Regions from separate parts of the Sporosarcina sp. P20a genome, predicted to be linked through region 2. Evidence: riboswitches for the same ligand, from Rfam matches in the RefSeq annotation. Region 2 holds a riboswitch; each other region holds the start of a gene.
What was found. A riboswitch is a leader RNA that binds a small molecule or an ion and turns the genes downstream of it on or off. The one in region 2 is predicted to bind S-adenosylmethionine.
Positions count from the first base shown of each region.

Region 1 (4,366 bases), on a different contig from region 2:
AAAGATCGCGCTCCTCGCCTCAGATGGGATGCTCATCAAACGCCCAATCGTTTCTGACAACCAAAAAGTAACTGTCGGATTTAATGAAACAACCTACACAGAAACGTGGAAGAAGTGATCTAGAATCTTGTCTTTATGCGGGAACTATGGCAAACTAAAGGTAGATAAACTATTATATTTTTGGAGGTAACGACATGAGCACACCAAAAGATTTACGTTATTCAGAAGAGCACGAATGGGTAAAAGAAGAAGACGGTAAATACCGTATTGGTATCACACATTTCGCACAGTCTGAACTAGGGGATATCGTATTCGTTGAGCTTCCACAAGTTGGAGATCAATTGAAATCAGACGAGCCTTTCGGAAGTGTTGAATCAGTGAAAACTGTTTCTGAGTTGTATGCTCCACTAACTGGTAAAGTTGTAGAAGTGAACGAAAACCTTGAAGACAGCCCGGAATTGGTTAACGAATCTCCATACGAAGGTGCATGGATGGTAGTAGTCGAAATCGATAACAAAGCTGAATTAGATGAATTAATGACGGCTGAGCAGTACGAAGAAATGACAGCTGAATAATATTCTAAAAGAAAAGCGCTGGAACGTCCCAGTGCTTTTTTTACACGCTAGGAGGAAACAGGATGGACCCGAAAGTTCTCATTGTAGAAGGCGGTTCGGATCGTAAGCGGCTAGTGCCGATCCTTGCTGAGCCTGTAGAGATTCTTTGTACGAATGGCACCATCAGCGCGTACCATATTGAGGAACTGCTTGAACCGTATGAGCAGCAGGACCTGTTTGTTTTTATGGATGCGGACGCGTCAGGTGAGTCCATTCGTAAGCTGTTCAAACAACTGTATCCAGAAGCGAGACATTTATATACCGATCGTCTCTACCGCGAAGTAGAAACGACTCCCATTAAACTATTGGCTAGCATTTTAGCTGCCGCCAATTTTAAAGTACATTCCAAATACTTGGCAGGTGGACCACATGAATAATTGGACAATTGAAGACTGGCAACGCGCACAGGCGGCAGAGCAAGTAGCCGCTTTTTATTTATATACACCGATGTGTGGAACGTGTGCAGTCGCTTCAAAAATGCTCACGGTGATCGAGGCGATGCGCCCGAAACTACCGATTGGAAAGGCGGACTTAAATTACGTCCAAGACATCGCAATAGAATATGAGGTGGAAAGCGTTCCTTGTTTACTCATTCAACGCAAAGGACAGCCATTAGAAAAAATTTACGCCTTTCAATCCGTCCCGTATCTACTAGAGAAGCTCAGTTGACAAAAGAAATCAAAGTATGGTATAAGTAGTTAATCAATTGAATACGTAACTCTTATAAAGAGCGGTGGAGGGAAGTGCCCTATGAAGCCCGGCAACCGTCACATATGTGAAATGGTGCCAATTCACTCAAAGCCTAATGCTTTGATAGATGAGAGAAATGGTAACGTACATAACTATATACGTTCGGCCTTTCTGCTTGTCTGCAGGAAGGCTTTTTTTATTAACAAAAGCGGAAAGTACCATGTAGACTCGACAGGCGTTGGAGGACTTACCACTAAGGCGCAGTTTGCCTTTTTGGAAAGTCTGAAACGACCCGAGAGCCTGGCGCTTGCAGCTAGATGAAACAAAAGCGGAAGATGCCGTTTAGCTCCGACAGGCGTTGGAGAGCTTACAAGCAAGGCGCTTTTTGCCTTGAATGTAAGATCGAAACGACCCGAGGAGCTGGCATCTGAAGCTAGATGAAACAAAAGCGGAAAGCGTCGTGTAGCTTTCCGAAAACACAACAAAAAGACTTAATCAAGGTGGTGCGGAAAATGATTCAACTAACAAACGTTCATAAAAGATTCCAATTGAACCGTTCAGAAATTGTCGCGGTAGATGACGTGACATTAGCCATCGAAGAGGGAGAAATTTTCGGCGTCATCGGTTACAGTGGAGCAGGAAAAAGTACATTAATTCGACTATTGAATGGTCTTGAAACACCTACGTCCGGCAGTATTATGATTCACGGACAAGAAATGACGACATTAAAAGGTTCTGGCCTTCGAGATGCACGTCAGAAGATCAGTATGATCTTCCAGCACTTTAACTTACTGTGGTCAAGAACGGTAGAAGAAAATATTATGTTTCCTCTTGAAATTGCTGGCGTGAAGAAATCGGCACGAAAGCAAAAAGTGAAGGAATTGATTGATCTCGTTGGACTGACGGGCCGTGAACAGGCGTATCCATCGCAATTATCAGGTGGTCAGAAGCAACGTGTCGGCATTGCACGAGCGCTTGCGAATGATCCGGAAGTATTGCTTTGTGATGAAGCAACGTCCGCACTAGATCCTGAAACGACGAATGCAATACTAGATTTATTGACGGAAATTAATGAACGTCTTGGATTAACGATCGTTTTGATTACGCATGAAATGCACGTCATCCGCAAAATCTGTCATCGCGTAGCGGTCATGGAGGCGGGTAAAGTGGTAGAGGCGGGTAATGTACTGGATGTTTTCCAATCCCCACAAGCGGATATTACGAAGCGTTTCATCTCGCAGGTAACAGATACCGGCGATACGGACGCAGCGATGGCGCATTTACAGGAAGAGTCACCGCACGGCAAGTTGATCAAGCTAGCTTTCATTGGCGAACGTACAGAGCAGCCGGTACTTGCTGAATTGATTCGTAAATTCCCAATCGACGTCAACATCGTGCAAGGAAATATTTCGACGACACGTGACGGCGCATACGGTACACTCGTCTTGCAACTAGTAGGGGACGTGGTAATTATTGAGGAAGCTATTGCTTTCCTTGATGCCAATGAAGTGAAGACGGAGGTGCTGGTCCATGATTGAGCAATGGTTCCCGAACGTTAACTGGGATAAAATGTGGCAAGCAACGGGCGAGACGCTTTATATGTCTGCTTACTCAACAGTCTTCACGTTTGTTTTTGGTATTGGACTCGGTCTGTTATTGTTTTTAACAACTCCTGGTCAGTTATGGGCGAATAAAATCACGAATGTCTTTACGGGAGCATTCGTAAATATATTCCGATCGATTCCGTTTATCATTTTGATCATTTTATTGTTGCCTCTGACTAATTTATTAATAGGAAGTATGCGTGGACCGAATGCCGCATTGCCTGCGTTAATTATTGGTGCAGCTCCGTTTTACGGACGCATGGTATTAATTGCATTGCAGGAAATCGATAAAGGGGTTATCGAAGCAGCACGTTCCATGGGTGCCAAAACGTCTACGATCATTTTCAAAGTATTGTTGCCAGAATCAATGCCTGCACTCGTGTCAGGGATTACGGTGACGTCGATTGCGCTTGTTGGCTACACAGCGATGGCAGGGGTAATCGGTGCTGGAGGACTCGGTACGCTCGCGTATCTCGAAGGGTTCCAGCGTAACCGTGGAGATGTCACGATGATGGCGACGATTTTAGTGTTAGTTATCGTGTTTATCATTCAGTTTATTGGTGATTTCATTGTGAAACGTTTGGACAAGCGATAATAGGATTTTCAGGGAAACCTGTTAACCATAAAACATTCCATAATGGAGAGGGAGAAATGTGGACATGAAGAAGTTTTTATTCGGTCTATTCGCAGCTGTATTAGTGCTTGCACTGGCAGCTTGCGGAACAAAAGACGAGGGTAGTAAAGATAATGGAGCACCAGATGTAGATGATGCAGAAAAAGGCGAGAAAACGTCGCTAATAGTCGGTGCGTCTAACACACCGCACGCAGTAATCTTGGAAGAAGCTAAGCCACTATTAGCTGCAAAAGGCTATGATTTAACAATTGAAAGTTATACAGACTATGTATTGCCAAATAAAGATCTAGAAGAAGGTAGAATTGACGCGAACTATTTCCAACACATTCCGTATCTAGAGAGCCAAATGGCTGATTTCGGCTATGACTTCGTTAATGCAGGCGCAATCCACATCGAGCCAATTGGTGTGTACTCTAAGAAATATGATTCACTAGAAGAACTTCCTGACGGTGCGACGATCTTAATCAGTAACTCTGTTGCTGACCACGGCCGCGTACTAGCAATGCTTGAAGAAAAAGGATTGATCAAGCTAGCTGACGACGTAGAAAAAGTGAAAGCTGAAGTAGGCGACATCGTAGAAAATCCAAAGAACTTGGAGTTTGATGCGAACTATGAAGCAGCATTAATGCCTCAGCTATATAATAATGATGAAGGCGATGCACTGTTGATCAACTCCAACTACGCTATCGATGCAGGCTTGAATCCAATGGAAGATTCGATCGTATTGGAAGATAAAGAGTCGCCGTATGTTAACGTAATTGCTGTGAAGAGCGGTAACGAAGACAGCGATGCTATCAAAGCATTGGTAGAAGTATTAACTTCAG
Region 1 covers NZ_PDYT01000018.1:544-4,909, forward strand. The annotation lists gene CSV72_RS12635 (arsenate reductase family protein) at 1-118, shown strand, start outside; gene gcvH (glycine cleavage system protein GcvH) at 195-575, shown strand; gene CSV72_RS12645 (toprim domain-containing protein) at 638-991, shown strand; gene CSV72_RS12650 (thioredoxin family protein) at 984-1,283, shown strand; SAM riboswitch class I at 1,333-1,438, shown strand; gene CSV72_RS12655 (methionine ABC transporter ATP-binding protein) at 1,817-2,842, shown strand; gene CSV72_RS12660 (methionine ABC transporter permease) at 2,835-3,503, shown strand; gene CSV72_RS12665 (MetQ/NlpA family ABC transporter substrate-binding protein) at 3,568-4,366, shown strand, end outside.
Region 1: linked by a shared signal. The riboswitch ahead of CSV72_RS12655 (methionine ABC transporter ATP-binding protein) and the one ahead of metA (homoserine O-acetyltransferase MetA) in region 2 are both predicted to bind S-adenosylmethionine.

Region 2 (4,366 bases):
TTGACAAATCAATTCGAAACATCTCAAAACATGCAAGGCGGAGCGGTTCCCCCATCGATGAATCACGGTGGACATGAGTTATTTGATGTCAAAGAGGTTTTAAGCGCTACTCTCGGAGCATTGAACCAAGCGATGATTTTACGTCCACATGTCCAAGATCCAGAACTTCTCGATATTCTTGATCGACAATACCGATTCACGCTGGATGAGTACAATATCCTTGTCGAAAGTTTTAAGACTGGAAAAGACCCTTCACATCCTACACAGCGCTATCAAATGAAAGCAGGCAGCGATTTCATTTACGGGATGAAAGAAAAAGCACCGTCTAAACCTATTCAATCTACAGGTGAAATCAATGATGAAATCATTTCCGGCTTTTTGCTAGGCGCTACAAAAGAAGGCGCTACAGGCAAAACGGCTGCTTCATTAGAAGTATGTAATCCAGTCGTCCGCCGTGTACTTGCAGATTCTGTACCCAACTGTATAGAAATGGCATACGAATTGTCCATTTACCAAAACAAGCATCAGTATTATCAAGTTCCACAATTAAATGATCAGGATATGAATATGTTGCTTAATTCTTTTGCATCTTTTCAAGGTCAACCGGGTATGCCAAATAACCTTCAATAAATTAACGATTCAAGCAGATGGAGTTTTTCTCCATCTGCTTTTTGCTTTTACACTCGTTATATTTGTATACTATGTAGAAGAATACAATAGAGGAGTGTCTATATGAAAGTTGCGATCTTTGATTTTGATGGTACGTTGTACACTAAAGAAACCTTTAAATTACTCATGGAACAATTAAAGAATCATCCTACGTACAAGCAGCATTATAGAAAGTTCTATCGTTCGATATTACCACTTTACATTCGCTATAAATTAAAGATACTGCCTGAATCTGTTATGAAAGAGCGCTCGATGCACATTTATCTTAAAGCCTTAGATTCATTGACGATGACGGAACTTCACGAGTTTTTTAAAAGCATGCATACCGTAATGATGCCGGACTTCAATGAACAAGTCATTAATCGACTGGCAAAGCATCGTAGTGACGGATACCATGTCTTGCTCGTTTCTGGAGCCTACACTCCTTTCTTAAAAGCAGTCACAAGTCACCTGACATTTGATCAAATTATTGGCACTGACATCCCTTCTAATGGCGAACAACTCACGTTGGATCAGCCCTTACTACATATTCAAGGTACACGTAAAAATGAACAAATTTACCAAGCACTACATGGAGAAACTATCGACTGGGACAATAGCTTTGCCTATGGAGACAGCATTTCCGACCTTCCAGTCTTAGAGAAAGTTGGCTCCCCTGTAGCAGTTCGTCCAGATGAAAAACTTACTGCTGTGGCCAAACAAAGAAATTGGGAAATATTATAAAAAAACGTGAAGAGCTCTGATTGTTTCAGAGCTCTTCACGTTAAGTGGATTTTAATGTATTAATATATAAACTACCATCTGTCTGAATTTCTGCATAGAGAACATGCTCAGGCTTAGAAATCCCCTGCTTTTTTAATTGTTCTGTTAGCCAAGTATCAGTCAATTGAAGTTCTCGCATATTTTTCTCTTCCACTTTTCCGTTAGTAATAATTTCAGTGGGAATATATTTAGGCGGTGGTGATGGAGCTTTAACATCTTTCTTAGTCGCCGATTCCTCGCCCGCATTCAGCATGACACTCAAATTACCATTCGTTTCGAATATCGCATAATTGACATCTTTCATCGAGAATACGGACTGCTCTCGCAGCATCATATTTAGATCATTGAAACTCAACCGTAATTTACGCATGGAACCTTCTAGGATTTTACCATTCTGAATGACAATCATCGGTTTATCATCGAGTAATACGCGAAGCTTGATGGATTTGAATGATAAAAAGTTAGCAAGAATCGTTAACACTGCCCATAAAACCATTCCATATAAGCCATTTAAGAAAGGTGTTTCGGACTCTCCCGCCAAGTTTGCTGCAATAGAACCAATTGTTATGCCTGTCACATAATGAAAGAAAGTCAGCTGAGACACTTGTTTCTTCCCCATGAAACGCGCCAAAATCAGAAGCACAATAAATGAAATTACCGTTCGTAAAGTCATTTCCCAAAAAGCCAATTCCCAAAATTCATCTATGTTCACTGCATACACCTCCAGTATTCGGAGTATGTGCAAATTATAGCAATTTATACAGCAATTCTTTTAACTCCAGTTATAAGGAGTTTTCTGGTAGACATAGTAATTGAGCCAATTAGAGAATAATAAATGCGTGTGGGAACGCCAAGTATTCATAGGTTCTTTTGATGGATCATCATTTGGATAATAATTTACAGGAATATCAATATCGGCACCTTTTTCTACATCCCGAGAATATTCATCTCCCAACGTGTGTGCATCGTACTCTAAATGTCCAGTTACCATAATATGCTTTGCATCATTTGAAATCACGATGAATGCACCTGCCTCTTCAGAAGATGAGAGAAGAGTCAAATCGGGATGATTCTTTATCTCTTCTAATGAAACACCCGTATGACGTGAGTGTGGCGCTACAAATACATCATTGAATCCGCGTGCCAAATTCACTGTCGGATCGGTAATGTCATGTGAAAATACTCCAAAACACTTCTTTGCCAACTCGAACTTATCAATTCCGTAATGATGATAAAGCGCTGCTTGGGCACCCCAGCAAATATGCAGAACTGATGTAACATTCGTTTTTGTCCATTCCATGATTTCTTCTAACTCTTGCCAATAGACTACATCTTCAAATTGTAGAAGCTCAATTGGGGCTCCTGTAATAATCATACCGTCAAAACGACGATTTTTAACATGTTCAAAAGTAGTATAGAAGGTTTCTAGATGGGTCTGACTGACGTTTTTCGAAACATAGGTAGCAGTATTAAGGAATGTGACATTTACTTGTAATGGTGTATTGCCAAGCAATCGAAGCAATTGTAACTCGGTCTTCTCTTTTTCAGGCATTAAATTCAAAATCAATATGTTAATTGGACGGATATCCTGTGTGACCGCACGTTCTTCATCCATAATAAAGATTTTTTCTTCTTTCAGTAATTCTCCTGCTGGTAGATGTTTTGGTATGTTAATCGGCATGCTATTTCCCCCTTGACGTTCTTTTATTACTATTTCTATACAAAAAATCCCTCAATTCTCTTAGATAAGAAAATGAGGGTTGACCGTTCATCGTTCTTATCTCTCAAGACAACAATCTTGTTGGAGGTAGCACCTTCCTGTATGCACAGAGGTTGCTGAAGCTTCATCGGGCCAAATCCCTCAGCTTCTCTTGATAAGAAATATTTAATTACTGACTATTATAGCATTAATAATTTAATTGTATAGCAGAATTATCAAATTGTTCTGCGCATTCAAGTTTTGTAAATTGTAGATAGTACTTTTTGGTGTATAATAGAAAATACCAATTACTTTTCTTCAAGGAGGAGCTTATGAAGTCTTTAGGTATTGTTCGAAAAGTTGATCATCTCGGTAGGATTGTCATTCCAAAAGAACTTCGAAATTCTTTGTCGATCGATAAGGGTGATCCGATTGAAATTTTCGTAGAAGATGATAGAATCATTTTGAGAAAATATCAGGTTAACAGAGCATGTTTTATCACCGGTGATGTGATGGATGAAAACAAACAATTGTCAAACGGTCTATACATCAGTCCACAAGGCGCAAAAATCCTTATAGAGCAACTGAAAGATTTCACATAACATAAGACATAAAAGCTTATGCTAGAATATCTTTTTATAAAAAAGAGAACTGAAAACAACTTTTACAGTTGTCTTCAGTTCTTTTGTTAAATTGCTCCAATATTCCCTCATGGAGAATCAATGCGTTACGTTAAACTATTAATAAACCCTTCGATCTCTTCTTTAGTTTTATGGTTTTTACTAACGAAACGGCCTGTTTCTGTTCCTTCGCTGAATGCCACGAAGCTAGGAATACCGAATATATCCAACTGACTACAAAGGTCTATAAATTCATCTCGATCAATCGAAACAAATTCATACTCTGCAAATTCTTTTTCTAGTGTCGGTAAGAATGGTTCAATCACTCTGCAATCAGGACACCAGTCTGCAGTGAATAAGAAAATCACTCTTTCTTGTTGTTTAATTTGCTCAAATTGCTCTAGAGATTCTAATTTTCTCAATTTCCAACACTCCTCTTACTGATTAGTATAAGCTCACTATAACACTCTTACCTGCACTTTTCCCCTTCAGACGACTTAGGCTATTTCCTACCACTTAGTTCAATTCAAGTTGTTTTTTTATAATTAACCGCCCAAACACGAACGTTCACAAATAATTCAATAACTACGTTCGCGTTTGGCGGTTTTTCGTTTTT
Region 2 covers NZ_PDYT01000005.1:44,134-48,499, forward strand. The annotation lists gene CSV72_RS07240 (spore coat protein) at 1-630, shown strand, start outside; gene CSV72_RS07245 (HAD family hydrolase) at 733-1,392, shown strand; gene CSV72_RS07250 (YetF domain-containing protein) at 1,433-2,137, opposite strand; gene metA (homoserine O-acetyltransferase MetA) at 2,204-3,112, opposite strand; SAM riboswitch class I at 3,206-3,312, opposite strand; gene CSV72_RS07260 (AbrB/MazE/SpoVT family DNA-binding domain-containing protein) at 3,463-3,732, shown strand; gene CSV72_RS07265 (thioredoxin family protein) at 3,858-4,172, opposite strand.

Region 3 (4,366 bases), on a different contig from region 2:
ATACGATAACAATACATTTTAACATTCGTTGAAAAAGATTCTCAATTGTACTTGAAAAAGGTTCTCAATGAGAGTATGCTAAAAACAACGAATAAACCGGAGAGACGATCGCGTCTTACAAATGAAAGGTCGGGGATCTAACATGTATAAGATTGTTGCTTTGGCGGTATTAGCAGGGATTGCATTAGGTGCAGCAGCTGGGTTTTCCTTTGGAAGTAAAGAACTGACAGGTATGTTCGCCGGAATGGCGGCACTTGCGTTTATCGCAGCACCGGCAGCGGTCGTCTATGCAAGTGAAAAGAAAAAATGGAATCAAGCTCACTAATATAGAAAAGCATCCAAAATTTTGGATGCTTTTTTATATGGATTTATTCAAATGTTTCCAATTCTTGTTGCCAAGAGATAGTAAATCTTAATATGCAGACCATCCATTGTCAGCTTCCATGATGACGCCGTTAACATAAGAGGATTCATCTGATGCAAGGAATAGTGCAATGTTTGCAATTTCTTCCTTAGTTCCTGGACGGCTCATCATGTTTACGCCCCTTAATGCTTGCTTCATGCCGAATTCATCCGGTTGGGTCAAGCTGTTTGTGATATTAGTTGGTATTTGCGCTGGGGCAATTGCGTTACAGCGGATGTTTAATGGACCGTATTGAGAAGCAACGCTTTTTGTCATCCCTGCGACCGCATGCTTTGAAGCGGTGTAAGCAAAACCACCTCTACCACCTGTCACTGCTGAGATAGAAGCCATGTTGACGATAACCCCTGATTTTTTCTCTTCGAAGATAGCCAATGCTTTACGAGTTGCACGCATCACACCTGTTGTGTTGATTGCTAATACTTTGTCCCATACTTCATCTGTCACTGTAGCCGCAGAGTACATATTGTCCATAATCCCGGCATTGTTCACTAGAATATCAAGTGTACCGAATCGCTCAACTGCTGTATCAATCATTTTTTGTACATCTTCCTCAACTGTCACGTTGGTTTTAACTGCTAGCGCTTCACCGCCAGCACTTTTGATCGTCTGGACAGTTTCTTCCGCACCTTCCATATTCATATCTGCAATGATAAGCTTTGCACCTTCACGCGCATATAGCTCAGCAATTTCTCGTCCAATCCCAGAACCAGCGCCAGTTACAACTGCTACTTTATTTTCTAAACGTTTCAACAATATCGCCTCCAATAATATTCGTATGTTCTTTTTTATTATATACTTTAATGTCTAACTATTGAAAGATTTAGCTTCATTGCTTTGACTACATAAAAAACTCGAACTGTCATAGTTAAACTGACGGTTCGAGTTGTACTGTTTACTATTATTAAACTTTTATGCCTCCGACTACTTCTTTTGCAGCATAAAGAGCTTGTTTCACATCAGCAATCAAATCGTCTACATCTTCGACTCCAACTGAGAAACGTAGCAGACGGTCGTCCACTCCACGGCGATTACGTTCTTCCAATGGAATATCCATATGTGTCTGTGTAGTCGGATACGTGATAAAGCTTTCCACACCACCCAAACTTTCAGCGAATGAAATAAGGTTCATGTTTTCAAGGAATGGTCCCACCCACTCGCTATTCTGTACGCGGAATGACAACATACCCCCAATACCAGCGTAGAGCACATCGACAATGAGTGGTTCTTGTTCTAAATAAGATACCATTGCTTTCGCATTCGCGTCATGTTGTTTCATACGTAAGTGCAATGTTTTTAGACCGCGAACGACAAGCCATGAGTCAAGGGGAGACAATGTAGCTCCAATCGCATTATGGTTAGTAAATAGGCGTTCGCATAAATCCTCACCCTTTGCGACGACTAAACCTGCTAGTACGTCATTATGTCCCCCGATATATTTCGTTGCACTATGAATGACAATATCTGCACCTTCTTCAATAGGTCGCTGGAAATAGGGTGTTAAGAACGTATTGTCGACAATTAGCAATAAACCATGTTTTTTCGCCAATTCCGCATACGTACTGATTGCTATGTTTTGCATTAATGGATTGGTGGGTGTTTCCAAGAAGATCGCTTTTGTGCGATTAGTAATCGCTTGCTCGACTTCTGAAACATCATCGAACGATAAGTATCGCGTCTTCACATTGTAAGTCTCTTCATATTGATTAAATAAGCGATACGTGCCGCCATATAAGTCTTCAGGCGCTAATAGTTCTGAACCTGTCTTAAATAATGATAAAATTAGTTGAATGGCTGCCATTCCAGAACTGCACGCATATCCTTGATCACCGGATTCCAAGTTTGCAATTCCATCCTCTAAGACAGAACGCGTAGGGTTTTTTGTACGTGTGTAATCATATCCAGTAGATTTGCCCAGACCTTCATGATGGTATGCTGTAGACAAGTAAATCGGCGTATTTACTGCTCCGGTTTTCTCATCACTATGGTTTCCAAGTTGTACTAATCTAGTTTCTAATCCGTTGTTTGTCATGAATATCCATCCCCCCCAGAAAAATAAAAAAGAACCTCTTCTTTTCGAATAGGCCCTCGAACATACAAGTGTATACAGTATTCTCATCTTCAAGGTGGTGTCACCCTTGGAATTAGCACCGTGCCTGGGGCTGGTTGCTGAGACATCGCTGGGCCTATCCCTCCGTCTCTCTCGATAAGAATATTCACAATATAGGCAAAACTGTTGACGGATTTATTCTATCATGCAGATATACTAGATGCAAGTTCCCTTTTATCGTCATTCGATGATTTTTTGTTCCAGTAAAAGATTTGCTATACTTATAGATACTCTTCATGATGAAAGGAGATTTTTATTTTGGCTTGGGGTTATGTCGCGCTAGCGGCTATTATAGAGATTTTCTGGGTAGTCGGTCTTCGTTACTCTGAAACAGTTATTCAATGGACTGGAACCGGTGTGGCAATTGTTTTCAGTTTTTATTTCATTATTAAAGCATGTGAAAAATTACCTTCCGGGACGGTATACGCAGTTTTTACCGGATCAGGTGCCGCTGCAATCCTTTTAGTGGATATATTCATCTTTCAAGTAGGCTTCACATGGGTTACGCTGACATTCATCGGATTAATCGTCATTGGGGTAGTCGGCATTAAGTTGACTACAGATGAAAAAGTGAACACAGAAGGAGGTAGCTGACAATGGCTTGGGTGTACTTGGCTATTGCGAGTCTCGGGGAGATTTTCGGTGTGTTAAGTATTAATTATTATTTACAGAAGCGTTCAATTAAAAGATTGTTACTTATTGTGGGGATATTTGGTTTTGGCTTTGTTTTTCTATCACTTGCGATGCGTGAAATTCAGATGAGTACAGCTTATGCGGTATGGACAGGGTTAGGAGCAGCAGGAGCCGTATTAATGGGGATTTTGATTTTCAAAGAATCTGCTAGTGTCAAACGTCTCTTCTTTTTATCTCTCATCATTCTCGGTGCGGTTGGCTTGAAATTATTCGGGTAAAGGGGAGTGGACATACTGGTTTATTGGACACAATTTGATTTCGACGAATGGACAGTGACGCTAGCTGCTACAGAAAAGGGACTTTGCTACGTGGGACTTGCCGAAAAAGGTTTGGAACAAATGAAGGATTGGACTAAGCGATTTGATAATAAAGAATTAAAGAAAGACGAAACAAAGCTTGAAGTCTATACAAGTCAGTTCAAAGAGTATCTTTCAGGGAAAGCTACTGGTTTTTCAGAGCTGTCGCTTGATTTAAAGGGAACACACTTTCAACTGCAAGTATGGGAAGCACTACAACGAATACCATATGGTGAAATCGTAACTTATTCGGAAATTGCAGAACAAATAGGGAAAGTATCTTCTGTTCGGGCTGTAGCATCTGCAATAGGTAAAAATCCGGTATTGATCGCGGTGCCTTGTCACCGTGTGGTTGCAAAAAGTGGAGGATTATCAGGCTATCGTGATGGTATGGAACATAAAAGGAACTTGCTACAACTGGAGAAATCGAGCTTGATAAGTGATAGGACGGAGTGAGCAACATGAAATATAAGCAAATTAAACAGAAGAAAATATATGAAGAAGTGGCGGATAGTTTATTAGACTCCATTCAATCTGGAGAGTTAAAGCCGGGTGATAAATTAGATTCTGTACAGCAACTGGCTGGAAACTTTACAGTTGGCAGATCAACAATTCGCGAAGCCTTATCAACATTACGTGCTAGAGGGCTTATCGAAATGCGACAAGGAGAGGGGACATATGTCAAGGAGTTTTCATCCGTCGATATGATCTTTCCGTTACAGAGTGCCATGCTCATGAATCAACAGGATATTCAACATTTGTTAGCTGTGAGAAAAATAGTTGAAACCGGAGCTGCAGCAAATGCAGCAGAATCCCGTACAGTATACGATTTAAAAAAGATGGAAA
Region 3 covers NZ_PDYT01000004.1:113,025-117,390, forward strand. The annotation lists gene CSV72_RS06905 (hypothetical protein) at 143-325, shown strand; gene CSV72_RS06910 (glucose 1-dehydrogenase) at 413-1,174, opposite strand; gene CSV72_RS06915 (methionine biosynthesis PLP-dependent protein) at 1,326-2,453, opposite strand; SAM riboswitch class I at 2,534-2,634, opposite strand; gene CSV72_RS06920 (DMT family transporter) at 2,790-3,125, shown strand; gene CSV72_RS06925 (DMT family transporter) at 3,128-3,442, shown strand; gene CSV72_RS06930 (methylated-DNA--[protein]-cysteine S-methyltransferase) at 3,449-3,976, shown strand; gene CSV72_RS06935 (FadR/GntR family transcriptional regulator) at 3,982-4,366, shown strand, end outside.
Region 3: linked by a shared signal. The riboswitch ahead of CSV72_RS06915 (methionine biosynthesis PLP-dependent protein) and the one ahead of metA (homoserine O-acetyltransferase MetA) in region 2 are both predicted to bind S-adenosylmethionine.

Region 4 (4,366 bases), on a different contig from region 2:
GATGTATTCTTTACGGAATTTACAAATACGGAAAGCTTTTGTCACCCAGAAGGAATCTTCAGCGTGCGCGGACGTTTGGCGTTTACAGAAGACGAACAGCCAATCGTCGCTCACATATGGGGAGACAAGCCTGAACATTTCCGCGAGATGAGTATTGGGATGGCGGAACTTGGTTTCAAAGGATTGGATATTAATATGGGATGCCCTGTGCCGAACGTTGCAACAAAAGGTAAAGGCAGTGGGCTGATTAACCATCCTGAAACCGCCGCGGCAATTATTCAAGCTGCAAAAGCTGGCGGATTACCTGTCAGTGTCAAGACGCGTCTTGGCTACACTGACATTGAAGAGTGGCGCACATGGCTCAGACATGTACTGGAGCAAGATATCGCGAACCTTTCGATCCATCTACGTACTCGTAAGGAAATGAGTAACGGCAATGCACATTGGGAATTGATTCCTGAAATCAAAAAGCTTCGTGATGAAATAGCGCCCGACACATTGCTGACGATCAACGGGGATATTCTTGATCGTCATATGGGTATGGAGCTTGTGGAAAAGTACGGTGTGGATGGGGTTATGATAGGACGTGGAATATTTCATAATCCATTTGCATTTGAAAAAGAGAAGAAAGAGCATGATCATAAAGAGTTGCTGGATCTTTTGCGTCTACACCTGGATCTCTTTGATAAATATTCGACAGAACTTGAACCTCGACTATTTAAACCACTACGTCGTTTCTTCAAGATTTACATTAAAGGGTTCCGTGGAGCAGCCGAACTTCGAAATGAATTGATGAGCACGAATACGACAGATGAAGTGCGTGCACTATTGGACACCGCAGACCTCGATTAATATATTTCAGAAAAGCCTGTAACGAAAATGATTTTAGACATGTGAAAGCCTCCTTGCCATTCCAGAAATACTGGGATGAGTAAGGAGGCTTTTTGCATAATGGATGTTAGGTGCAATTACATGTTCTTATTTAAATAAACCGAGCTTTTCAATACGACGAACCGCTTCTTGCAACCGTTCTTCACTTTCTAACAACCCAACACGAATATATCCTTCTCCATGAACACCAAATCCGTTCCCTGGTGATACTGCGACGTCTGCTTTATCCAGTAATAAATCGGCGAAAGTTTCGCTTGTAAAGCCCTCTGGGACAGGTAGCCAAGCGAAAAATGATCCGGTAGGAGCTGTGACATCCCAACCGATGCGTTCGCACTCCGTTAGCAATACTGTCAGGCGACCTTCATAGAGAGCAACTAACTCTTCAACACATTGTTGTGGTCCCGTCAATGCTTCAATTGCGGCACGTTGAACTGCTGGGAAGATACTAGTGAATAAATGGTCTTGCAATACATTTAAAGCTTCTATTATTTCAGAGTTACCGACTGCAAAACCAACACGCCAGCCTGCCATATTATACATTTTGGAAAGGGACAGCATTTCAATGCCGACTTCTTTTGCCCCTTCTGTTTGTAAGAAACTTATCGGTTTCTTGCCTTCGAAACCAATGCCCCCATATGCAAAATCTTGTAAGACAGCAATCTGATTTTCTTTAGCAAATGCTACAGTTTTTTCATAAAACTCGGGAGTTGCTGTGACGCCTGTAGGATTACTAGGATAGTTTAAGTACATTAATTTAGCATCTTTTTTCTGATCATCGGTTAGTTCATCGTAATCAGGAAGAAATTCATTTTCCTTACGTAACGGCATCGTATCATATCGAATACCAGCTAAACTTACACCTGACAAGTAATCGGGATAACCAGGGTCTGGCAGCAATAATAGATCTCCTTCATTCATAATAGCTAAAGGTAGTTCTACAACACCAATTTTTGTGCCGCCGAGAACCGCAACTTCAGTTTCAGGGTCAATCGTGACATCGTATTCACGCTGATAATATTCAGCGACTGCTTGTTTTAAAGCAAGTGTCCCTCTGAATGGAGAGTAACCGTGTGTCGCTGGATCTTCAACGGCTTCTTGCAACGCTTTAATAATATGAGGAGGTGTTGGCTGATCAGGATTTCCACGCCCTAGATTAATCACATCTCTGCCTTCATCCATAGCCTTTTCTACTTTATTTAATAATATCGTAAAGAAATGCGGAGGGAGATTCTGTAACCGGTTGGACAGTGCCATAGTTTATTCCTTCTTTCTTTGATAGGGTATTTGCGTTAAGTATACATAGATCATACTAGACTTTTCAATAGAAGGTTTATTATTCGATTCCAGACGATTGCAAAAATTGAGTGCAATAAACAAAGTTGATTGAAAAGGTCGGATATTCTGTTGAATTGTCGTTATTCACCTTGACAGTTTTATTAATTCAGATTAGTATATGTTTTACGCATATAGTTTAATATCAATCTCTTATCAAGAGCGACTGAGGGAAAAGGCCCGTTGAAGTCCAGCAACCCCTTGAATGAATCAAGGAAGGTGCCAAATCCTACAGCATGGTTTTCCATCTGAGAGATAAGCTGAGAATATTTCAGTAATTCTTTCATTTAGAAAAATGAAAGAATTTTTTTAATTTAAAGAGAAGTGTTAATGCTATCAATTAATTATTATTATTTACTTGAATGTAGAAAGAAGTGAGAACATGATCCAAATTCAACATTTGTCTAAGGTATATCAGACAAAAGATAGAGTGGTAAAGGGTGTAGATGATGTATCACTAGACATCGAGACTGGAGAAATATTTGGTATTGTCGGTTATTCAGGAGCGGGGAAAAGTTCTCTCATACGCTGTTTGAATTTGTTGGAAAAACCAACGAGCGGTACGATTTTAATTAATGATGTGAATTTAACGAAACTATCAGGAGTTCAACTTCGGCAGGCGCGCTTGAAGATTGGAATGATATTTCAGCACTTTTATTTAATTAGCCAAAAGACGATTTTCGAAAATGTCGCATTTGCTTTACAGGCAGCAAAAATGCCATCAGATAAAATAGAGATTCGTGTAATGGAACTACTGGAAATGGTGGGATTGTCTGAAAAACGCAATGTATATCCAGCGCAGTTGAGCGGAGGACAGAAGCAACGCGTTGGTATTGCGAGAGCCTTAGCCAATAATCCATCCGTTTTGCTTTGTGATGAAGCGACATCCGCACTGGATCCCAACACGACGATGTCTATATTACGATTGTTGAAAAAGATCAATAAAGAATTGAATATTACCATTGTGTTAATTACGCATGAGATGAATGTGGTAAAAGAGATTTGTGATCGCATGGCGATTATGCAGGATGGTAAAGTCATTGAAGAAGGACAAGTGTATGACATCTTTTCTAACCCGGTTCAACCTTTGACAAAGGAGTTTATTAGCAGTGTAGTGTCTTATGACATCCCTAAAGCTGTCATATCTAATTTGGTCGGTACACTGATAAAAATTACATTTAAAGGTGAAGTAGCGATGGAAGGTGTGATTTCCGATACGATGCAGAAGTATAAAGTCAAAGGTAACTTCCTGCATGGGTCGATTGAATATATTCAAGAACGAGCACTTGGGATTTTCTTAATGGAATTACAAGGTGAACATGAAGAAGTAGAGCAAGCGATTGCATACATACTTGAACAAAACGCACAAGTGGAGGTGATCCGACAACATGTTTGATCTAGCCCACATCATGGAACTTATGCCGGATATTATAAAAGCATTTGGTGAAACACTTTATATGATAGGCATCTCCCTTTCGATTGCGCTGATTATTGGGTTGCCGCTTGGTGTTCTATTATTTACAACAGATAAAGGATTATTTTTAGAGAACCGTGCAATTAATTCGGTTGTTGGATTTTTCGTCAACATTATTCGCTCGATTCCATTCATTATTCTACTTGTAGCCCTAATACCTTTGACGAAACTGATTGTTGGAAATACGATTGGACCGGCAGCTGCAAGTGTATCGCTTTCTGTTGCAGCGATTCCTTTCTTTGCGAGGATTGTTGAGACGTCCATGCGTGAAATAGACAAAGGTGTTATAGAAGCAGCCATTTCAACGGGTGCTTCACCATGGATGATTATTTGGAATGTGTTACTACCTGAATCTAAGTCGAGTATTATCCAAGGACTTACACTGACGTTAATCAACTTAGTTGCCTATTCAGCAATGGCTGGATTTGTTGGGGGAGGCGGAATTGGAGATTTGGCCATTCGTTTTGGCTATTACCGATATGATGACAGTATTATGCTAGTTACCGTCGCCATTTTAATAGTGCTAGTGCAGTTGATTCAATTTGGTGGAGATCGTTTTTCAAAAATGATAGATAAAAGATAAAAGGGGAGAGATGGATTTATGAAGAAACTAGTACTGGCATTCATTCTTACTGCGCTGGTTGCGGCATTAGCAGCTTGTGGAGGAGA
Region 4 covers NZ_PDYT01000004.1:33,986-38,351, forward strand. The annotation lists gene CSV72_RS06490 (tRNA dihydrouridine synthase) at 1-852, shown strand, start outside; gene CSV72_RS06495 (pyridoxal phosphate-dependent aminotransferase) at 979-2,145, opposite strand; SAM riboswitch class I at 2,374-2,485, shown strand; gene CSV72_RS06500 (methionine ABC transporter ATP-binding protein) at 2,606-3,619, shown strand; gene CSV72_RS06505 (methionine ABC transporter permease) at 3,612-4,280, shown strand; gene CSV72_RS06510 (MetQ/NlpA family ABC transporter substrate-binding protein) at 4,299-4,366, shown strand, end outside.
Region 4: linked by a shared signal. The riboswitch ahead of CSV72_RS06500 (methionine ABC transporter ATP-binding protein) and the one ahead of metA (homoserine O-acetyltransferase MetA) in region 2 are both predicted to bind S-adenosylmethionine.